DNA from 4 places in the Streptomyces sp. NBC_00094 genome. Region 3 is predicted to be linked to each of the others. Evidence: riboswitches for the same ligand, from Rfam matches in the RefSeq annotation. Region 3 holds a riboswitch; each other region holds the start of a gene.

The links. A riboswitch is a leader RNA that binds a small molecule or an ion and turns the genes downstream of it on or off. The one in region 3 is predicted to bind cyclic di-AMP.
Region 1: linked by a shared signal. The riboswitch ahead of OG580_RS04525 (C40 family peptidase) and the one ahead of OG580_RS14075 (transglycosylase family protein) in region 3 are both predicted to bind cyclic di-AMP.
Region 2: linked by a shared signal. The riboswitch ahead of OG580_RS27215 (M23 family metallopeptidase) and the one ahead of OG580_RS14075 (transglycosylase family protein) in region 3 are both predicted to bind cyclic di-AMP.
Region 4: linked by a shared signal. The riboswitch ahead of OG580_RS30485 (LysM peptidoglycan-binding domain-containing M23 family metallopeptidase) and the one ahead of OG580_RS14075 (transglycosylase family protein) in region 3 are both predicted to bind cyclic di-AMP.

What each region holds. Positions count from the first base shown of each region.
Region 1 covers NZ_JAPEMB010000001.1:1,084,156-1,088,304, reverse strand. The annotation lists gene OG580_RS04535 (8-amino-7-oxononanoate synthase) at 1-893, shown strand, start outside; gene OG580_RS04530 (ATP-binding protein) at 1,065-1,523, shown strand; gene OG580_RS04525 (C40 family peptidase) at 1,631-2,107, opposite strand; cyclic di-AMP (ydaO/yuaA leader) riboswitch at 2,111-2,317, opposite strand; partial or broken gene OG580_RS04520 (hypothetical protein) at 2,632-2,847, opposite strand; gene OG580_RS04515 (hypothetical protein) at 2,883-3,203, shown strand; gene OG580_RS04510 (urease subunit gamma) at 3,255-3,557, shown strand; gene OG580_RS04505 (urease subunit beta) at 3,571-3,945, shown strand; gene OG580_RS04500 (urease subunit alpha) at 3,938-4,149, shown strand, end outside.
Region 2 covers NZ_JAPEMB010000001.1:6,115,447-6,119,595, reverse strand. The annotation lists gene OG580_RS27230 (bifunctional GNAT family N-acetyltransferase/acetate--CoA ligase family protein) at 1-377, opposite strand, end outside; gene OG580_RS27225 (HPr family phosphocarrier protein) at 552-833, shown strand; gene OG580_RS27220 (GntR family transcriptional regulator) at 1,001-1,684, opposite strand; gene OG580_RS27215 (M23 family metallopeptidase) at 1,869-2,651, opposite strand; cyclic di-AMP (ydaO/yuaA leader) riboswitch at 2,664-2,827, opposite strand; gene OG580_RS27210 (pitrilysin family protein) at 3,038-4,149, opposite strand, start outside.
Region 3 covers NZ_JAPEMB010000001.1:3,272,865-3,277,013, reverse strand. The annotation lists gene OG580_RS14085 (cytochrome P450) at 1-457, shown strand, start outside; gene OG580_RS14080 (transglycosylase family protein) at 576-1,721, shown strand; cyclic di-AMP (ydaO/yuaA leader) riboswitch at 1,980-2,153, shown strand; gene OG580_RS14075 (transglycosylase family protein) at 2,156-2,881, shown strand; gene eno (phosphopyruvate hydratase) at 3,191-4,149, shown strand, end outside.
Region 4 covers NZ_JAPEMB010000001.1:6,828,325-6,832,473, forward strand. The annotation lists gene OG580_RS30470 (helix-turn-helix domain-containing protein) at 1-20, shown strand, start outside; gene OG580_RS30475 (DUF6126 family protein) at 71-223, shown strand; gene OG580_RS30480 (tyrosine-protein phosphatase) at 318-1,139, opposite strand; cyclic di-AMP (ydaO/yuaA leader) riboswitch at 1,501-1,690, shown strand; gene OG580_RS30485 (LysM peptidoglycan-binding domain-containing M23 family metallopeptidase) at 1,695-2,717, shown strand; gene OG580_RS30490 (SGNH/GDSL hydrolase family protein) at 2,912-3,706, shown strand; gene OG580_RS30495 (STM4011 family radical SAM protein) at 3,693-4,149, opposite strand, start outside.

The sequences.
Region 1 (4,149 bases), 2.2 Mb from region 3:
TCGCCGAGTTCTGCGGATTCGAGGCGGCCCTCGTCTTCTCCTCCGGCTACACCGCCAACCTCGCCGTGCTCACCGCGCTCGGCGGCCGGGACTCGCTGATCGTCTCGGACGCCTCCAACCACGCGTCCATCGTGGACGGCTGTCGGCTCGCGCGCGCCGAGACGGCCGTGGTCCCGCACACCGACCCCGAGTCCGTACGCAAGACCCTTGAGGCGCGTCCGGAGCGGCGGGCCCTCGTCGTCAGCGACTCCGTCTTCTCCGTCGACGGGGACAAGGCGCCGCTGCCGGAGCTCGCCGAGGCCTGCCGCGCCCACGGCGCGGGTCTCGTCGTCGACGACGCCCACGGCTTCGGCGTCCTCGGCGACGGCGGCCGGGGCGCCCTGCACGAGGCCGGTCTCGCGGGCGACGAGGACGTCGTCGCGACCCTCACCCTCTCCAAGTCCCTGGGCAGCCAGGGCGGCGCCGTCCTCGGCCCCGCCCGAGTCGTCGAGCACCTGGTGAACGCGGCGCGCACCTTCATCTTCGACACCGGTCTCGCACCGGCCGCCGCGGGCGGCGCGCTCGCGAGCCTGCGGCTGATCGCCGCCGAACCGGAGCTCGCCGGGCGGGCGCGCACGGTCGCCACCACCCTGTACGAGCTGCTCACGGCGGCCGGACTGACGGCCGCCCGGCCGGACGCGGCCGTCGTGTCGGTGCGCGCCCCCTCGCCGGAGGCGGCGCTGCGCTGGGCCGCCGACTGCCGCGAACAGGGCCTGGCGGTCGGCTGCTTCAGGCCGCCGTCCGTCCCGGACGGCATCTCGCGGCTGCGTCTCACGGCCCGCGCCGACCTGACGGACGCCGAGGTCGCGCGGGCGGTGGAGACGATCCTGCGGACGGCGCCCGACGCCGTCTGACCCGTCGGCCAGGGTGCCCAAGAGCGTTTCCGGGCAGCAGAGTTCACCGCTTCGGGCGATAGATGCGCACATATCGTGGTGGAACGCCACCCGGGGCGGCACGATCGGTGGCACTCTGACGCGAAGCGCAAACCGGGGCGGCGTCCCCGGTGGGAAAGGGACAGCGTCGCCATGGCAGACCATCTGGAAGCATCCGTCACTCTGCCGAGCGATCCCGCCTCGGTTCCCACGGCACGGAGGTACGTCGCGGACGTCCTGGGCGATTGGGGGCTCGACGGAGCCGCGGAGACCGCGGACTCCATTCGGCTGATCGTCTCGGAGCTGGCCACCAACGCCGTCCAGCACACCTTCGGGCAGTCGCCGACCTTCACGGTCGACCTCCGGCTGGAGCGGGAGGAACGGCTGCACATCGGTGTGACCGACAGCCATCCCCGCTGGCCCCGCCGTCTCCCGGCGGCGGTCCAGCAGGACAACGGCCGCGGCATGGTCATCATCCGGGTCCTGGCGGCGGAGGCCGGCGGCCGTCTCTCGGTCACCCCGACCGAGGAGGGCGGCAAGACGGTCTGGATCACGATCCCGTGGACGGCCGCCGTCGTCCGGGCCGGCTCGGCCGGCGTGCAGCTCCTCTGAAGCGTGTCGCGGAGGGCTGTGATGCGCTTGGGGGCCTGTCCCGGCCGTGAGAGGTGCGGCGGCGCCACCGCACCCTTCACTCACCAGGGGTCAGCGCCCGGGGTCCGTCACCGGACGCGGCCGTAGTAGACCTTCGACGACCAGATTCTGTCGAGCTTCACCCACGAGCCCGTCTTGGGCGAGTGCCAGATCTTGCCGCTGCCGGCGTAGATGCCGACGTGGTAGACACGTCCGCCCGAGTGGAAGAAGACCAGGTCCCCCTTCTGCCGGCTGGAGGCGGAGATGTGCCGGGTCTTGTTGTACTGCTGCTGCGCTGTGCGGGGCAGCGACTTGCCCGCCTTCTTGTACGCGTAGAGCGTCAGGCCGGAGCAGTCGAACCGTGTCGGTCCGGTGGCTCCGTACCGGTAAGGCGATCCCTTCTTGGCGGCGGCGACGTTCAATGCCTTGTTCGCGTAGGCCGTCGCCGCCTGGGCCTCCGGTGCCGCACCTGGTGCGAACAACGTGCCGCCGACGGCGGCGAGGGTGAGAGCCGAGACGGCTCCGGCCCGGGACAGCAGGGACGGGACATGCATCTGCGCGGTCATGCGCAACCCTTCGTCAGCCGCCTGAGAAGGATGACCTGTCGGGTTCGGGCAGGCGAAGATGCCCGGCCGCGGCTGCGGCTTCACCCCAAGGAACGGCCCCGCTGCGAAAACAGCGCGAACGTCCCGTACTGATTGGGTCCTCCACTCCTGCCGATCCACTCCTGTCGACCAGACGTCCGGGACAGCGGCAGGACTCGGCGTCCGCCCGGACCGCCCCGCCGCGGCGGCGGGGGCTTGTCGTCGTCACGGATCTTGACCCACGACATGGGTGAAAACCGAGCTGAAACGGCGATATGTGAGGCTCCTCACGACTGATCCATTCGGGTGGACAAGAAGCCTTTGTGATCTTTGGAGGTTTGGCCTACGAGCCGCGTACCAGCGATGGAACGTTCGATTCCGCCAAATGCGTACACCTGTTGCGCAACTCGCCCGCTTCCTGTGTCGACTCGTCGACTACGCCGAACGGGGGAGGGATTCTGCGACGCGTGTCGGCCGACCGGCCCTCGACACGACACGCGTGAATGTCAACTCGCCCGACTCCGGGGGGCGGTGAACCGGTCCGTCCGGTGCTCCCCGTCCAACACCCTTGAGGCGCACGCCAATGTGCCCGCGCGCACCTCGTTCTCGCCCCGTATATGCATGAGCGTCAGGGCCTCGCGGGGCGCCTCGACCCGTCCCACCAGCGCCTGAGCCGCACGCAACGCCCCATAGGTATGCGTATCTCTGGATGGACTGATCTTCGATCGAGGCGGCCTGGCCGAGGCGGGTGGTCTCCATGTCGCAGGAGAGCGTCCGCATCGTGCCGTGGCTCGCCGACCTGGTCGACCGCGTCGTATACGGCGGTGAGCGGGCGGTCGGCCCGGTCTCCGCGCTGCGCCCGATCGACTTCGCCGCGGGCCGACAACGCCGCTTCGGCATCGCCGCCCATCACCGCGACCCCGGCGCCTCCTGGCGAGTGCCCGGCAGCTCCCGGCGATCGGATGATCATGGAAACGCAAAGCCGGAGTTAACGAGCCGGAAAAACTTCCGCCCTAACGTGCAATGTCCGGCCGCGTACCGCTTCTCCGCAGCTCAACACGGCGTTGACGCTGGGTAGGGTCCGCAGCTGTCCGGGTGCCGTCCCGGTCGACGACTGTGAGGTGGAAGAGTGCAACTGAGCCCGCACGAACAGGAACGCCTGCTCATTCATGTCGCGGCCGACGTGGCCGAGAAGCGCCGGGCGCGGGGTGTGCGGCTCAACCACCCCGAGGCCGTCGCCCTGCTCACCTCCCACATCCTGGAAGGCGCCAGGGACGGCCGCACCGTCGCGGAGCTGATGGCCTCCGGGCGCAAGGTGCTCACCCGTGACGAGGTCATGGACGGCATCCCCGAGATGATCCACGACGTCCAGGTCGAGGCCACCTTCCCGGACGGCACCAAGCTCGTCACCGTCCACGACCCGATCGTCTGAGCGGGGCGCGCCGATGATCCCCGGAGAGATCCTGTACGCGGAGGACCCCGTGACCCTCAACGAGGGGCGCCCCGTCACCCGCGTGACCGTTCTCAACGCCGCCGACCGCCCCGTGCAGGTCGGCTCCCACTACCACTTCGCCGAGGTCAACCCCGGCCTGGAGTTCGACCGCGCCGCCGCGCGCGGGCACCGCCTCCACATCGCCGCCGGAACCGCCGTCCGCTTCGAACCCGGCATCCCCGTCGAGGTCGAACTCGTCCCGATCGCCGGCCGCCGGATCGTCCCGGGGCTGCGCGGCGAGACCGCCGGCCCGCTGGACGAGACAGCCGATGCCGATGCCGATGCCGAAGCCGGGGTCACCGGCCCGAACGGAGGCCCTCGTGCCTGACCTGCACCGCGCCGTCTACGCCGATCTGTTCGGCCCCACCACCGGCGACCGCATCCGGCTCGCCGACACCGACCTCCTCGTCGAGATCGAGGAGGACCGCTGCGGCGGGCCCGGCCGAGCCGGCGAGGAGGCCGTGTTCGGCGGCGGCAAGGTCGTCCGCGAGTCCATGGGGCAGGCCCGCACCACCCGCGCCGAGGGCGCCCC
Region 2 (4,149 bases), 2.8 Mb from region 3:
GAGGCGGGCATGCCCCGGTCGTCGATGCGGTCGTAGCGGACGGTGGCGATGAACTCCCCGCCGATGGTCGCGGCGAGGCCCACCCGGTCGACGAAGTCGTGGTGGGTGAAGCGGTGGACGTCCTTGGCGGAGAGGCGTGGGTAGGGCGCGAAGAAGCGGTAGTACTTCGACTCGTCCGAGACCTGCTCGTAGAAGCTGACCAGCCGGTCGGCGTCGTCGGTGGTGATGGGCCTGATGCGCGCGGTGCCGCCGTCCCGGAGCACGACGTCGGCCTCCCAGTGGTCGGGGTAGGCATGCTCCGGTGACGCAGGTGGTGCCGGTTGATCCACTGATGCCGGTCGATCCGCCGCTTCCGACTGCTCCGACGCGCTCTCCATGGGGCCAGACTACGGCCGGTGTACGACACCGGCACCGGTCGCGCGGCGAGTGGGCTCCGGGCAAGGTGGGGAGGACCGAAAGGCGGTCCGGTCCGGGCCGAAGGTCGGCACGAGCACCGCGCGTCCCGTGAGAGACTGGTCTAGACAACCCCTTAAGACTTGAAGGGCAACACCATGGCTGAGCGCCGCGTCAACGTCGGCTGGGCCGAGGGCCTCCACGCCCGCCCCGCGTCCATCTTCGTCCGTGCCGCCACGGCTTCCGGCGTTCCGGTGACGATCGCCAAGTCCGACGGCACCCCCGTGAACGCCGCGTCGATGCTCGCGGTGCTCGGCCTGGGCGCGCAGGGCGGCGAGGAGATCGTCCTCGCTTCGGAGGCCGACGGCGCCGAGATCGCGCTGGACCGTCTCGCGAAGCTGGTCGCCGAGGGTCTCGACGAGCTCCCCGAGACCGTCTGACCCGGTCGCGCCGACCCGGTCACGACGTACCGTACGACGAAAACCGTGGCTGCCGACATTTCGGCGGCCACGGTTTTTGCTTTTCCGGAACCAGTGCTTTCGGGCTCCTTTTCGGGCAGCACGAAACAGCCCCAAAGAATTCCTATTCTTTGTATACGGTGCGCACGTTAATTCCGACCGCTCGCCGTGTTGACGACATGTTGCGAAACCCTCACACGGCCGCGCTCGGGCCTTTTGAGCCGATGCAGCGCCAACGAGCGCTCGGCATGCAGGGCCGTCAGCGCTCTGGCCCGCTCGGCGTCACCGCGCGCGACGGCGTCCACGATGGCGCCGTGCTCCGACCAGGCCTCCACGGGCTGGACGGGCTGATCGACCGCGTACATCCAGGCGATCTTGTGCCGTAGCTGGGTGAGCAGCGCCGTCAGGGCCGGGCTGCCCGAAGCCTGCGCGAGCGTCTCGTGGAACCAGCCGCCGAGCGAGCGCAGGTCCTCGCCCTGGCCCCGCCTGGCCCGCTCCTGACCCAGCCTGACCAGGCCGCGCAACACCTTCAGGTGCGCCTCGGTGCGCCGCTGCGCGGCACGGGCGGCCCCCAGGGGTTCGAGCAGCGCCCGCATGTCGAGCAGATCGGCCGCCTCCTGCTCGGTGGGCTCGGCGACATGGGCGCCGGCGTGGCGACGGGTGACGACGAAGCCCTCGGACTCCAGGGTGCGCAGGGCCTCGCGGACCGGGACACGGGAGACCCCGTAGCGGCGGGCGAGCTGCTCCTCGGTCAGCCGCCCTCCCCGCTCGAAGACACCGGAGACGATGTCGTCCCGGATCGCCGTGCATACCGATTGCGCGGGAACGCGCATGTCCGACCTCCGCCTTGATCCGCGCGAGACAATTCGAGCGACGCCTGTTCTGCGTCTGTTCCGCGACTCTATTGCAGTAGGCCGGAATTTCCGATGCCCCCGTGGAATCCAGGGATATGTTTCGGTCAACGAAAAGCCCCGGCTCAGTACGAGCCGGGGCTTTTGCGACGCGGTGCGGGTGACGTCAGAGACTGACGCCCCGGGAGCGGAGGTAGGAGATCGGGTTCAGGTCCGAGCCGTACTCGGAGCCGGTCCGGGCCTCGAAGTGGAGGTGCGGGCCGGTCGAGTTGCCGCTCGATCCCGAGACGCCTATCTGCTGGCCGGGCTCGACGGTCTGGCCGACGTAGACCCCGATGGACGAGAGGTGCCCGTACTGGGTGTACGTGCCGTCGTTCATCCGGATCACGATGTTGTTGCCGTACGCGCCGCCCCAGCCGGCCTCGACGACGGTGCCGGAGCCGACGGAGACGACCCGGCTGCCGTAGGACGCGTGGAAGTCGATGCCGGAGTGGCTGCCGGAGGACCAGAGCGAGCCACCGGTCTTGTAGCCGGTGGTCACGTACGAACCGGCCACGGGGAGCTGGAAGGAGTTGAGGCGGCGGCGCTCGGCCTCGCGGGCTGCGCGCTCCCTCTCCTCGCGGACCTCCTTGGCGCGGGCCTCGGCCTTGCGCTTCGCCTCCGCACGGGCCTCGGCCTGGACCTTCGCCTTGGCGACGGCCTCGAAGGCCTCCTGCTCCTGGGCGGCGGCCTGGGCGTCGATCCGGTCCGAGAGGGAGTCCTCGGTGATCACCTGCGTGAGGCCGGTGTCCTCGACGGAGCGGTTGTCCGTGTCGGCGGCGAGCGCCGGGGAAGCGAAGGTTCCGATGACGCCGGTGGTGGCGAGCGTCGCGACACCGGCGATGCCCACGCTGCGGCGCGCCATCCGGCTCGGACCACGATGCTTCCCGGTGGCACGGGTGAACGCCATGTAGTGGCTGATCCTTTCCTTCCTTCTCGCCTACCGGGTTAGCTGACGGGTTCGGAGCAGGAAGGTCTCCTACGAGCCCCTCCGTACGAGACGAAGGCGCCCGATTCACCCCAGGGACTGTGTGGGTCCCCGGCTCCCCAGGCTCGCGCCTGACGGGGACTCGGCGATGACTGTCCGTTGCCGCGGATGCGGCACGTGCAACTGCCGGACAGCCGCACCGACGCTATGCGGATCGTCTTTCAATCACCAAACAGACACGCCCGTTTGTAAGACATACCACAGGGCAGACGACCACTCATATGCACAACTCGGACATAGCGGAAGGCCCCGACGAAATCATGACGTCGGGGCCTCCGTTGCCGGGTCCGGCAGGTGCGATCAGCCGATCAGCCTGCCACGACGGTGACTTCACCGATGCCGAGCGCGCGCACCGGCTCCGCGATCTGCGCCGCGTCGCCCACGAGCACGGTGACGAGCCGGTCCACCGGGAAGGCGTTGACCACGGCCGCGGTCGCCTCCACGGTGCCGGTCTCGGCGAGGAGCGCGTACAACCGGGCCTGGTAGTCGTCCGGGAGATGCTGCTCCACCTGGTCGGCGAGCGTCCCGGCGACCGAGGCGGCCGTCTCGTACTTGAGCGGAGCCACACCCACCAGGTTCTGCACGGCCGTCTCGCGCTCGGCGTCCGTGAGGCCCTCCGCGGCGAGGGTCCGCAGCACCTTCCACAGGTCGTCAAGTGCCGGGCCGGTGTTGGGCGTGTCGATCGAGCCGCTGATGGCGAGCATCGACGCGCCGTTCCCCTCGGCGTCGGAGCGGAGCACCTGCCCGAAGGCCCGCACGCCGTACGTGTAGCCCTTCTCCTCGCGCAGGACCCGGTCGAGACGCGAGGTGAGCGTGCCACCGAGGCAGTACGTGCCCAGGATCTGGGCGGCCCAGACCCTGTCGTGCCGGTCCGCACCGATCCGGCCGATGAGCAACTGCGTCTGGACGGCGCCGGGCCGGTCCACGATGACGACCCGTCCGGTGTCGTCGGCGGTGATCGGCGGCATCGGGAGCGGCTCGGCCGGCTCGCCGGTCCAGGCGCCCAGGGTCTCGGCCAGGACCTTGTCCAGGTCCACGCCCGTCAGATCGCCGACGACCACGGCGGTGGCCGTGCCGGGGCGGACGTACGCCTCGTAGAAGGCGCGGACCGCGGCGGCGTCGATCGCGACGACCGTCTCCTCCGTGCCCTGGCGCGGCCGGGACATCCGGGACTCGGCCGGGAAGAGCTCCTTGGAGAGCTGCTTGGCAGCGCGGCGGGCCGGGTTGGCCGACTCGTGCGGGATCTCGTCGAGGCGGTTGCGCACCAGGCGCTCCACCTCGCTCTCCAGGAACGCCGGGGCGATCAGGGCCTCGGAGACCAGCCCGAGCGCCTTGGGCAGCCGGGAGACCGGGACCTCCAGGGAGACCCGTACGCCCGGGTGGTCCGCGTGCGCGTCGAGCGTGGCGCCGCAGCGCTCCA
Region 3 (4,149 bases):
GGAGCGGCTCCAGGCCTCGATCGCCGCCGGGGAGACGGGACTCCTGGAGACCGGGGTCGAGGAGCTGCTGCGGTACGACGGGCCGGTGGAGATGGCCACCTGGCGGTACGCGACGGAGCCGCTGACCATCGGCGGGCAGGAGATCCCGGCGGGCGACCCGGTGCTCGTGGTGCTCGCCGCCGCGAACCGGGACCCGGAGCGGTTCGCGGACGCGGACACGCTGGACCTGTCCCGGCGCGACAACCAGCACCTCGGGTACGGGCACGGCATCCACTACTGCCTGGGGGCGCCGCTCGCCCGGCTGGAGGGACAGGCCGCGCTCGCGACGCTGCTGACTCGGCTGCCGGACCTGCGACTTGCGGCCGATCCGGCCGAACTGCGGTGGCGCGGGGGGCTCATCATGCGGGGATTGCGAACGCTTCCGGTGGAATTCTCCCCTTCCGTACGACTGCAGTGAACTGACGGAGCGTCAGAACTGTGATCTTCGCGTGATCGGGGGTCCATCGACTTGTGATGAGCGTTCGAATGCCGCTACGTTTCCCGGCAGTCTCAGCCGCCACGCGAAAGGCGTTCCTATGCGCTCCGGGAACGGAAGACACCGTCGCCCCCGTCAGGCCCCCGCCATCGTCGTCGCCGCGGGCGTGACCGGTTCGGCGATGGCGCTGCCGCTGCTCGCCACCGGCTCCGCCTCCGCCGCCGACTCCGCCACCTGGGACCGGGTCGCCGAGTGCGAGTCCGGTGGCCAGTGGAGTGCGAACTTCGGCAACGGGATGTACGGCGGCCTGCAGTTCACGCAGGACAGCTGGGAGCGGAACGGCGGCCTCGCCTACGCGCCCAGCCCCGACCTCGCCAGCCGCGCCCAGCAGATCGCGGTCGCCGACAGGGCGCTCGCCGCCGGCAGCACCGACTGGGCCACCTGCGCGCCGATCGCCGGCCTGAGGAACGACGGCAAGGCCACGGGCGTGGACCCCGGCCCGGCCACCGCGACGAAGGCGCCCACCGGGCCCGTCGCGGAGTCGAACCGGACCGCGGGCGTCCCGGTCACCCCCGAGGAGGTCTCCGCCGCGGCCAGGGCCGCCGAGTCGGCCGTGACCACCGCGCCGACCGGATCCGCCGCGTCCCCCGGGACCGTCGGCTCCGTCGGGTCCGGCCAGGCGTCGAAGGACCCCGCCGCGACCGTCGTGCCCGTCACCCCCGCGACGCCGGTCAGCCCGACCGCTCCCGTGGTGCCGGTCACTCCCGGTACGCCGTCGGACCCGGGCTCGACGACGTCGCCGACCACCCCGGCGACGCCCGATGCGTCCCTTACGCCCGGAACGCCCGGAACGTCGACGGGTGACACCTCGTCGGCCACGCCCGGAACCGGCAAGCACCGGGGCGAGGCGGCTCCGGATGAAACCGGCGCAACGGGCGCAACGGGCACATCGCCCGAATCCGGACGACACGCTTCGGAGGCGGACAAGTCGGCGGAAAGCTCCGCCACGGCGTCCACGCCTGACGGGGTGACGAATGCGGGCGCAACGGACAGTCAGGACGCTTCGGGCGCTTACACGGTGCGGCCCGGTGACAACCTGTCCGAGATTGCACAGGAAAACGAACTCCCCGGGGGCTGGAACGCCCTCTATGACGCCAACCGCGGGACCGTGGGCGCCGATCCGAACCTCATCGTCCCTGGTCAGAGCCTTGACCTGACGAACGGTTCGGCCGAGCAGGCGGGGTAGTTCAGGGGCTTATGTCCAGTTCTGGGCAAGTGAGACATGGGTCTCTTCGCCCCAACTGGCGTGTCACGTCCGCGAACTTTGCTCCCGTCACCTCCCACCTGCGCAAACAGCCCCCACCGGAGGGCAAGTAGGGGCGATATTTCCGCAATACGCCTCTTTGAACTTCCGGTGGGTCTGTGTCTACGGTCGTAACCGCTCGCCACCGCGGGCCCCGTCGACCGAAACGCCGAATCCTGCCGTCGGTTGATGGGAACAGTCGTCGCGTAAGCGCCGAAGGCAGGAGCGGGGGACCCAAGGTAAGTGCCGACCCCGGCCGTTGAGACAGACGGCCGACGATCGGCTTGGGGTGAAGCCACGTGCAAGGACACGTGGCCGGGCAACTCATTGGCCCGAACCCGACAGCTCACCTCGTAGGCGTCGGTGAGGAGAATTCCATGCTGTTTTCCGCCAAGGGCAAACACCGTCGTCCCTCCAAGGCCACCCAGGTCGTCACGCTCGTCGGCGTCACCGGTGTCGCCGTCGCCGCCCCGCTGATGACCGCGGGCACCGCCTCGGCCGCGACGTCCTCCGAGTGGGACCGCGTCGCCCAGTGCGAGTCCGGTGGCAACTGGTCCATCAACACCGGCAACGGCTACTACGGCGGCCTGCAGTTCTCGAGCTCCACCTGGGCCGCGTACGGCGGTACCGCCTACGCCCCGAACGCCAACCAGGCGTCGAAGTCCCAGCAGATCACCATCGCCGAGAAGGTCCTCGCGGGCCAGGGCAAGGGTGCCTGGCCGAGCTGTGGCGTGGGCCTCTCCGGCACCTCGTACAGCGGCGAAGCCACCGAGAGCGCGCCGCAGCGGACCGTCAAGCAGCCGCGGCAGGAGCGCACGGCCGAGCAGCCGACCACCCGCAGCGAGCAGCGCCAGGCCCCGAAGAAGACCACGCAGCAGCACGCCGCGCCGAAGGCCGCCACCAAGAAGACCCTCACCACCCCGACCGGCAAGACGGTCAAGAAGGGTGACGGCGAGTACCGGGTCAAGGCCGGCGACACCCTCGGCAAGATCGCTCAGGCGCAGGGCGTCACGGGCGGCTGGGTCAAGCTCTTCGACCTGAACGAGGACGTCGTGGACAACGCCGACCTCATCTACGTGGGTCAGCAGCTCCACCTCAAGTGAGGCCGGCGGCCCGTGTGAGTCCGGCGGCTCACCCGGCCCCGACGACCCTCCCGCGGTGACCACCCCGGTCCGGCGCACTCTCCCCCGTGCGCGCCGGACCGGGGTTTCCGCGTTTCACGGGGAATTGACGGTTACTGTCCAGTAGATCCGGGGTCGTTCGTCCCGGGATGCATGCCCTTGGGTCCTTTTTCGTCCCAGGGGGCGGGCGCACGGCCGGCCGGACCCCCGGAGCCGGTTAGGCTCTTGTCGCAAGGCCAAGCGACCCTGCACCGACCTTGCGTCACATCCAGCGTCACATCCCAGAAGGAGATGCTCGTGCCGTCCATCGACGTCGTCGTAGCCCGGGAAATCCTGGACTCCCGAGGCAACCCCACGGTCGAGGTCGAGGTCGGCCTCGACGACGGCAGCACCGGCCGTGCTGCTGTTCCGTCCGGTGCCTCCACCGGTGCGTTCGAGGCCATCGAGCTTCGCGACGGTGACCCCAACCGCTACCTCGGCAAGGGTGTCGAGAAGGCCGTCCTCGCCGTCATCGAGCAGATCGGCCCGGAGCTCGTCGGCTACGACGCCACCGAGCAGCGCCTGATCGACCAGGCCATGTTCGACCTGGACGCCACCGAGAACAAGGGCTCCCTCGGCGCCAACGCCATCCTCGGCGTCTCCCTCGCCGTCGCGCACGCCGCGGCCGAGGCCTCGGACCTCCCGCTCTTCCGCTACCTCGGCGGCCCGAACGCGCACCTGCTGCCCGTTCCGATGATGAACATCCTCAACGGTGGGTCGCACGCCGACTCCAACGTGGACATCCAGGAGTTCATGATCGCCCCGATCGGCGCGGAGTCCTTCTCCGAGGCCCTTCGCTGGGGTGCGGAGATCTACCACACCCTCAAGGCCGTGCTGAAGCGCAAGGGCCTCTCCACCGGCCTCGGCGACGAGGGCGGCTTCGCGCCGAACCTCGAGTCGAACCGCGCCGCCCTGGACCTCATCGTCGAGGCCATCAAGGAGGCCGGCTACACCCCGGGCTCCGACGTCGCGCTCGCGCTCGACGTGGCCGCGTCCGAGTTCTACAAGGACGGCACGTACGAGTTCGAGGGCAAGTCCCGCTCGGCCGCCGAGATGACCGAGTACTACGAGGAGCTCGTCTCCGCGTACCCGATGGTCTCCATCGAGGACCCGCTGTACGAGGACGACTGGGCGGGCTGGAAGGTCCTCACCGACAAGCTGGGCTCCAAGGTCCAGATCGTCGGCGACGACCTCTTCGTCACCAACCCGGA
Region 4 (4,149 bases), 3.6 Mb from region 3:
GAACCCCGCACCGGCGCTGAACCCGTGCGGCTGCTCCTCCGGAGCGGCCACTCCTTCGGAAAGGACCGATATGTCCGAGAAGCCCCGACTGGTCACCGGCGAAGAGCGCGGTGAGGGCAAGTTCCCCAAGGGGCTGGTGCTCCGCCTCTTCGCCTACCTGATCGCCGGTCACCTCTTCGCCGGATTCCTCTACCTGCTGTTCACGCTGGGCGGGCAGAGCTAGGGGGCGTCTTGCCGATCAGGCCGGGCTCGCGGGGCCTGATCGGCAAGAAACCCCCTAGTAGGGGGTCCCGTGAGGGTGGCCCCCGGTCTCACGGTCACGCCTCGGTGAGCAGGCGCTCCCGCAGTCGCTCGCGGGTCTCGGGAGCAAGCTTGAGCCCCTCCGTGAGGTACGTCTCCACCGAGCCCCAGGTCGCCTCGATCGTCTCCAGGGCGGCCCGCAGGTACTCCGCCCGCGCGTCGAAGAGCGGGCTCAGCAGCTCCATCACCTCGGGCGACATCGCGTCCGCGGAGGTGGAGCTGCGGCGCACCTTGTAGCGGCGGTGCGGGTCGTTCGACTTCACGTAGTCGGCCTCGATCGCCTCCCGCTCGACCCCGAGGGCGAGCAGCGTGATGGCGATGGAGAGGCCGGCCCGGTCCTTGCCCGCGGCGCAGTGCATCAGGGCCGGGACGCTCTCCTCCGCCATGGCGTGCAGGATCCGGCTGTGCTCCGAGGTCCGCTCGATCACCATCTTCCGGTACGAGTCGGACATTCGGGTCGCCGCCTTGTCGTCGCCCAGGATCTCCCGCAGCTGGGCGATGTCGCCGTCGCGCACCAGCTTCCAGAACTCCTTGCCGTCGGCCGGGTCGTTGAGCGGTATGTTCACGTTCCGCACGCCGGGGAGTTCGACGTCCGCGCCCTCGATCCTGACGTCGGCCTCGTTGCGGAAGTCGAAGACGGTGTGCAGGCCCAGCGAGGCGAGGAAGGCGGCGTCCGCCTCGGTCGCGTGGGCCAGGTGGCCGCTGCGGAAGAGGCGACCGGGCCGCACGGCGCGCCCGTCCGTCGTCGGCAGGCCGCCCACGTCCCGGAAGTTGCGGACCTCCGCCAGCTCGGGCTCGTTCGCTTCGGTGGGCGGGACCTGCGGCAGCTGCTGCGTCACGGATGCTCCTGGGTGTCGACGTTCGGGCGCCCGATGCGAGATCGGTTCCTAGGGCAATCATCCAGGTGGGGAGGGGGTAGCGCACCCCCTCGGACGGGAATGGGCGATCTGTCCGAAATGGGATGTTGGGTAGAACAAGCCCTGTTTGAGGGTGAGATGACGGGGTGCCGCGTGAGCAGGGTCATAGAGGTGACGGATCGTGGCTGACGGCCCGGAGCAAATCCCGTACGGAAAAAGGAAATCGAAGGACCGTCATCGACGGAGGGTGACCGGATTTCCGCCCGGAATTCGACCGAGGTAATGCCGGGCGATATTTACGGCTTGTTCGCTCCGACCCCACTCGTCTAGCGTCACCGTCAATCCGGTCGGACCGCCGAATCCTGCCACCGTCCGGAATCCGCACTCATCCCGAACGTGGCAGGAGCGGGGGACCCAGGAAGTACGCCGGTCCCGCGACGCAGGACGGCTTTGGGGTGAAGCCGCGTGAGAACGCGGCCGGGCATCTCCAGTCCGAACCCGACAGCTCACCTCGTAGGCGCCGGAGAGGAATTCGTCATGCCCGCGAACGGTAAGCACCGCCGCCCCAAGATCAACCCCATCACGCGTGGAATCGTCGCCGCCGGTACCGGAGGTGCCGTCGTCGCCCTTCCGCTCTTCGGTGCGACCGCCGCCCACGCCGTCGAGCCGGCCGCCCCGGCCGCCGTGTCGGGCCAGGTCGTGGCCGTCGCCGCTCAGGCGAAGGCCCCCGCCGCCCTCCAGGCCGCGCCCGCCGCCGCCGTGAAGGCCGCGCCGACGACGTACTCCGTCGTCAGCGGCGACTACCTGTCGAAGATCGCCACCGAGCACCACCTCTCGGGCGGCTGGCAGAAGCTGTACGAGGACAACCGCCAGGTCGTCGGTGAGAACCCCTCGCTGATCCTGCCCGGCATGAAGCTCACCCTCGGCGCCAAGAGCACCGCGGCCGCCACTCCGAAGAGCGCCGCGCCCAAGGCCGCCGCCCCGAAGAGCACGCCGAAGAGCAGCCCGAAGAGCAGCAAGAGCAGCTCCTCGCAGGGCTCCGGCGACGAGACCCGCGCCTCCCGCAGCAGCGAGCGCTCCTCCGCCCCGACCTCCACCGCCGCCCAGTCGGACGCGTCGACCTCGTCGCGCTCCACCGGCTCCTCCGCCTCCGCTTCCGGCTGGGTCTCCCCGGTCAGCGGCGGCATCTCCACCCCGTACCGCGCCTCCGGCTCCATGTGGTCCTCCGGCTACCACACCGGTGTCGACTTCATCGCCTCCTCCGGTACGACCGTCCGCGCCGTCGGCGCCGGCACCGTCGTCTCGGCCGGCTGGAGCGGCGCCTACGGCAACGAGGTCGTCATCCAGCACGCCGACGGCAGCTACTCGCAGTACGCGCACCTCTCCTCCCTCGCCATCTCCTCCGGCCAGTCCGTGAGCGGTGGCCAGCAGATCGGCCTCTCCGGCTCCACCGGCAACTCCACCGGACCGCACCTCCACTTCGAGATCCGCACCTCGCCGAGCTACGGCTCCGACGTGGACCCGCTCGCGTACCTGCGCCAGCACGGCGTCTCCATCTGAGACCCCTCGCTCGAACGACGGCCCGGCACTCCTGTGCCGGGCCGTCGGCGTTTCCTGCCGGGCCTTCGGCGTTCCTGACACATTCCGAGACCTATTCCGGCTTGGCGGAATCTTTATCGGTGGCATATCTCACGCTCCGTCAACCCTTCCTTACGGTCGCGTAGGTCACAGCCGAAAGGGAAGGATGTGCTCCCGTGGCAGACGATTCGAGATCAACAGACAAGAACGCATTCGGGTCGTACGCGGCGATCGGTGACAGCTTCACCGAGGGCGTCGGAGACCCCGGGCCCGACGGGACGTATGTCGGCTGGGCGGACCGTTTCGCGGTCCTGCTCGCCGACCAGCTGCCGGAGCACGACGCCTTCCGCTACGCCAACCTGGCCGTACGCGGGCGCCTTCTCGATCAGATCGTGGCGGAACAGGTCCCCCGGGCGAAGGAACTCGCCCCCGACCTGGTGACCTTCTGTGCCGGCGGCAACGACATCATCCGTCCCGGCACGGACCCCGACGACGTGGCCGAGCGCTTCGAGCGCGCCGTCGCGGACCTGACCTCCGCCGTCGGCACCGTGATGGTGACCACCGGCTTCGACACCCGTGACATCCCCGTGCTCCGGCACCTGCGCGGCAAGATCGCCACCTACACCGCCCACGTCCGGTCCATCGCGGACCGCTACGACTGCCCGGTGCTCGACCTGTGGTCCCTCAAGTCGGTCCAGGACCTGCAGGCCTGGGACGACGACCGGCTGCACCTCTCGCCCGACGGCCACACCCGGGTCGCCCTGCGCGCCGCGCAGGTCCTCGGCATGCCCGTGCCCGCGGACCCGGACCAGCCGTGGCCGCCGCGCCCCCCGCGCGGCACGCTGGAGGTGCGCCGCGACGACATCCACTGGGCCAAGGAGTACCTCGTGCCCTGGATCGGACGCAGGCTGCGGGGCGAGAGCTCGGGCGACCACGTCGAGGCCAAGCGCCCCGACCTCATGCCTCTCTGAGAGCCGCTCCGAGAGCGCTTCCGAGAGGTCTTCCGAGAGGTCTTCCGAGAGGCGACGGACCGCCGGCCGGGATCCGCTCCAGGACCCCGCCGGCGAACACGTCGTACAGCGGCAGCGTCTCCAGATGGACGTAGCCGATGTGACAGTCGCAGACGCCGAGGGGGCAGGCCCGGGGCCGGAGCGCGGCGCGGTACGAGCCGTCGTACAGGTTGCCCAGCTCGGCCTTGACGAAGTGGCAGCGCCGCACCGTCCCCTCGCCGTCCACCGAGATCACCGACTCGCCGGTACGGCACGGCAGCCCCGCCGAGCGGTGCGGCCGTCTGCTGTACGGGAAGAGCGGATCGATTCCCGTCCACTCCTCGGCCTCCGCGTCCGTGTACGTGTGCCCCTCGGCCGCGTTCACCCAGAGGTAGACGTGCGGCGGCAGGTCGGCGCGCAGCCGG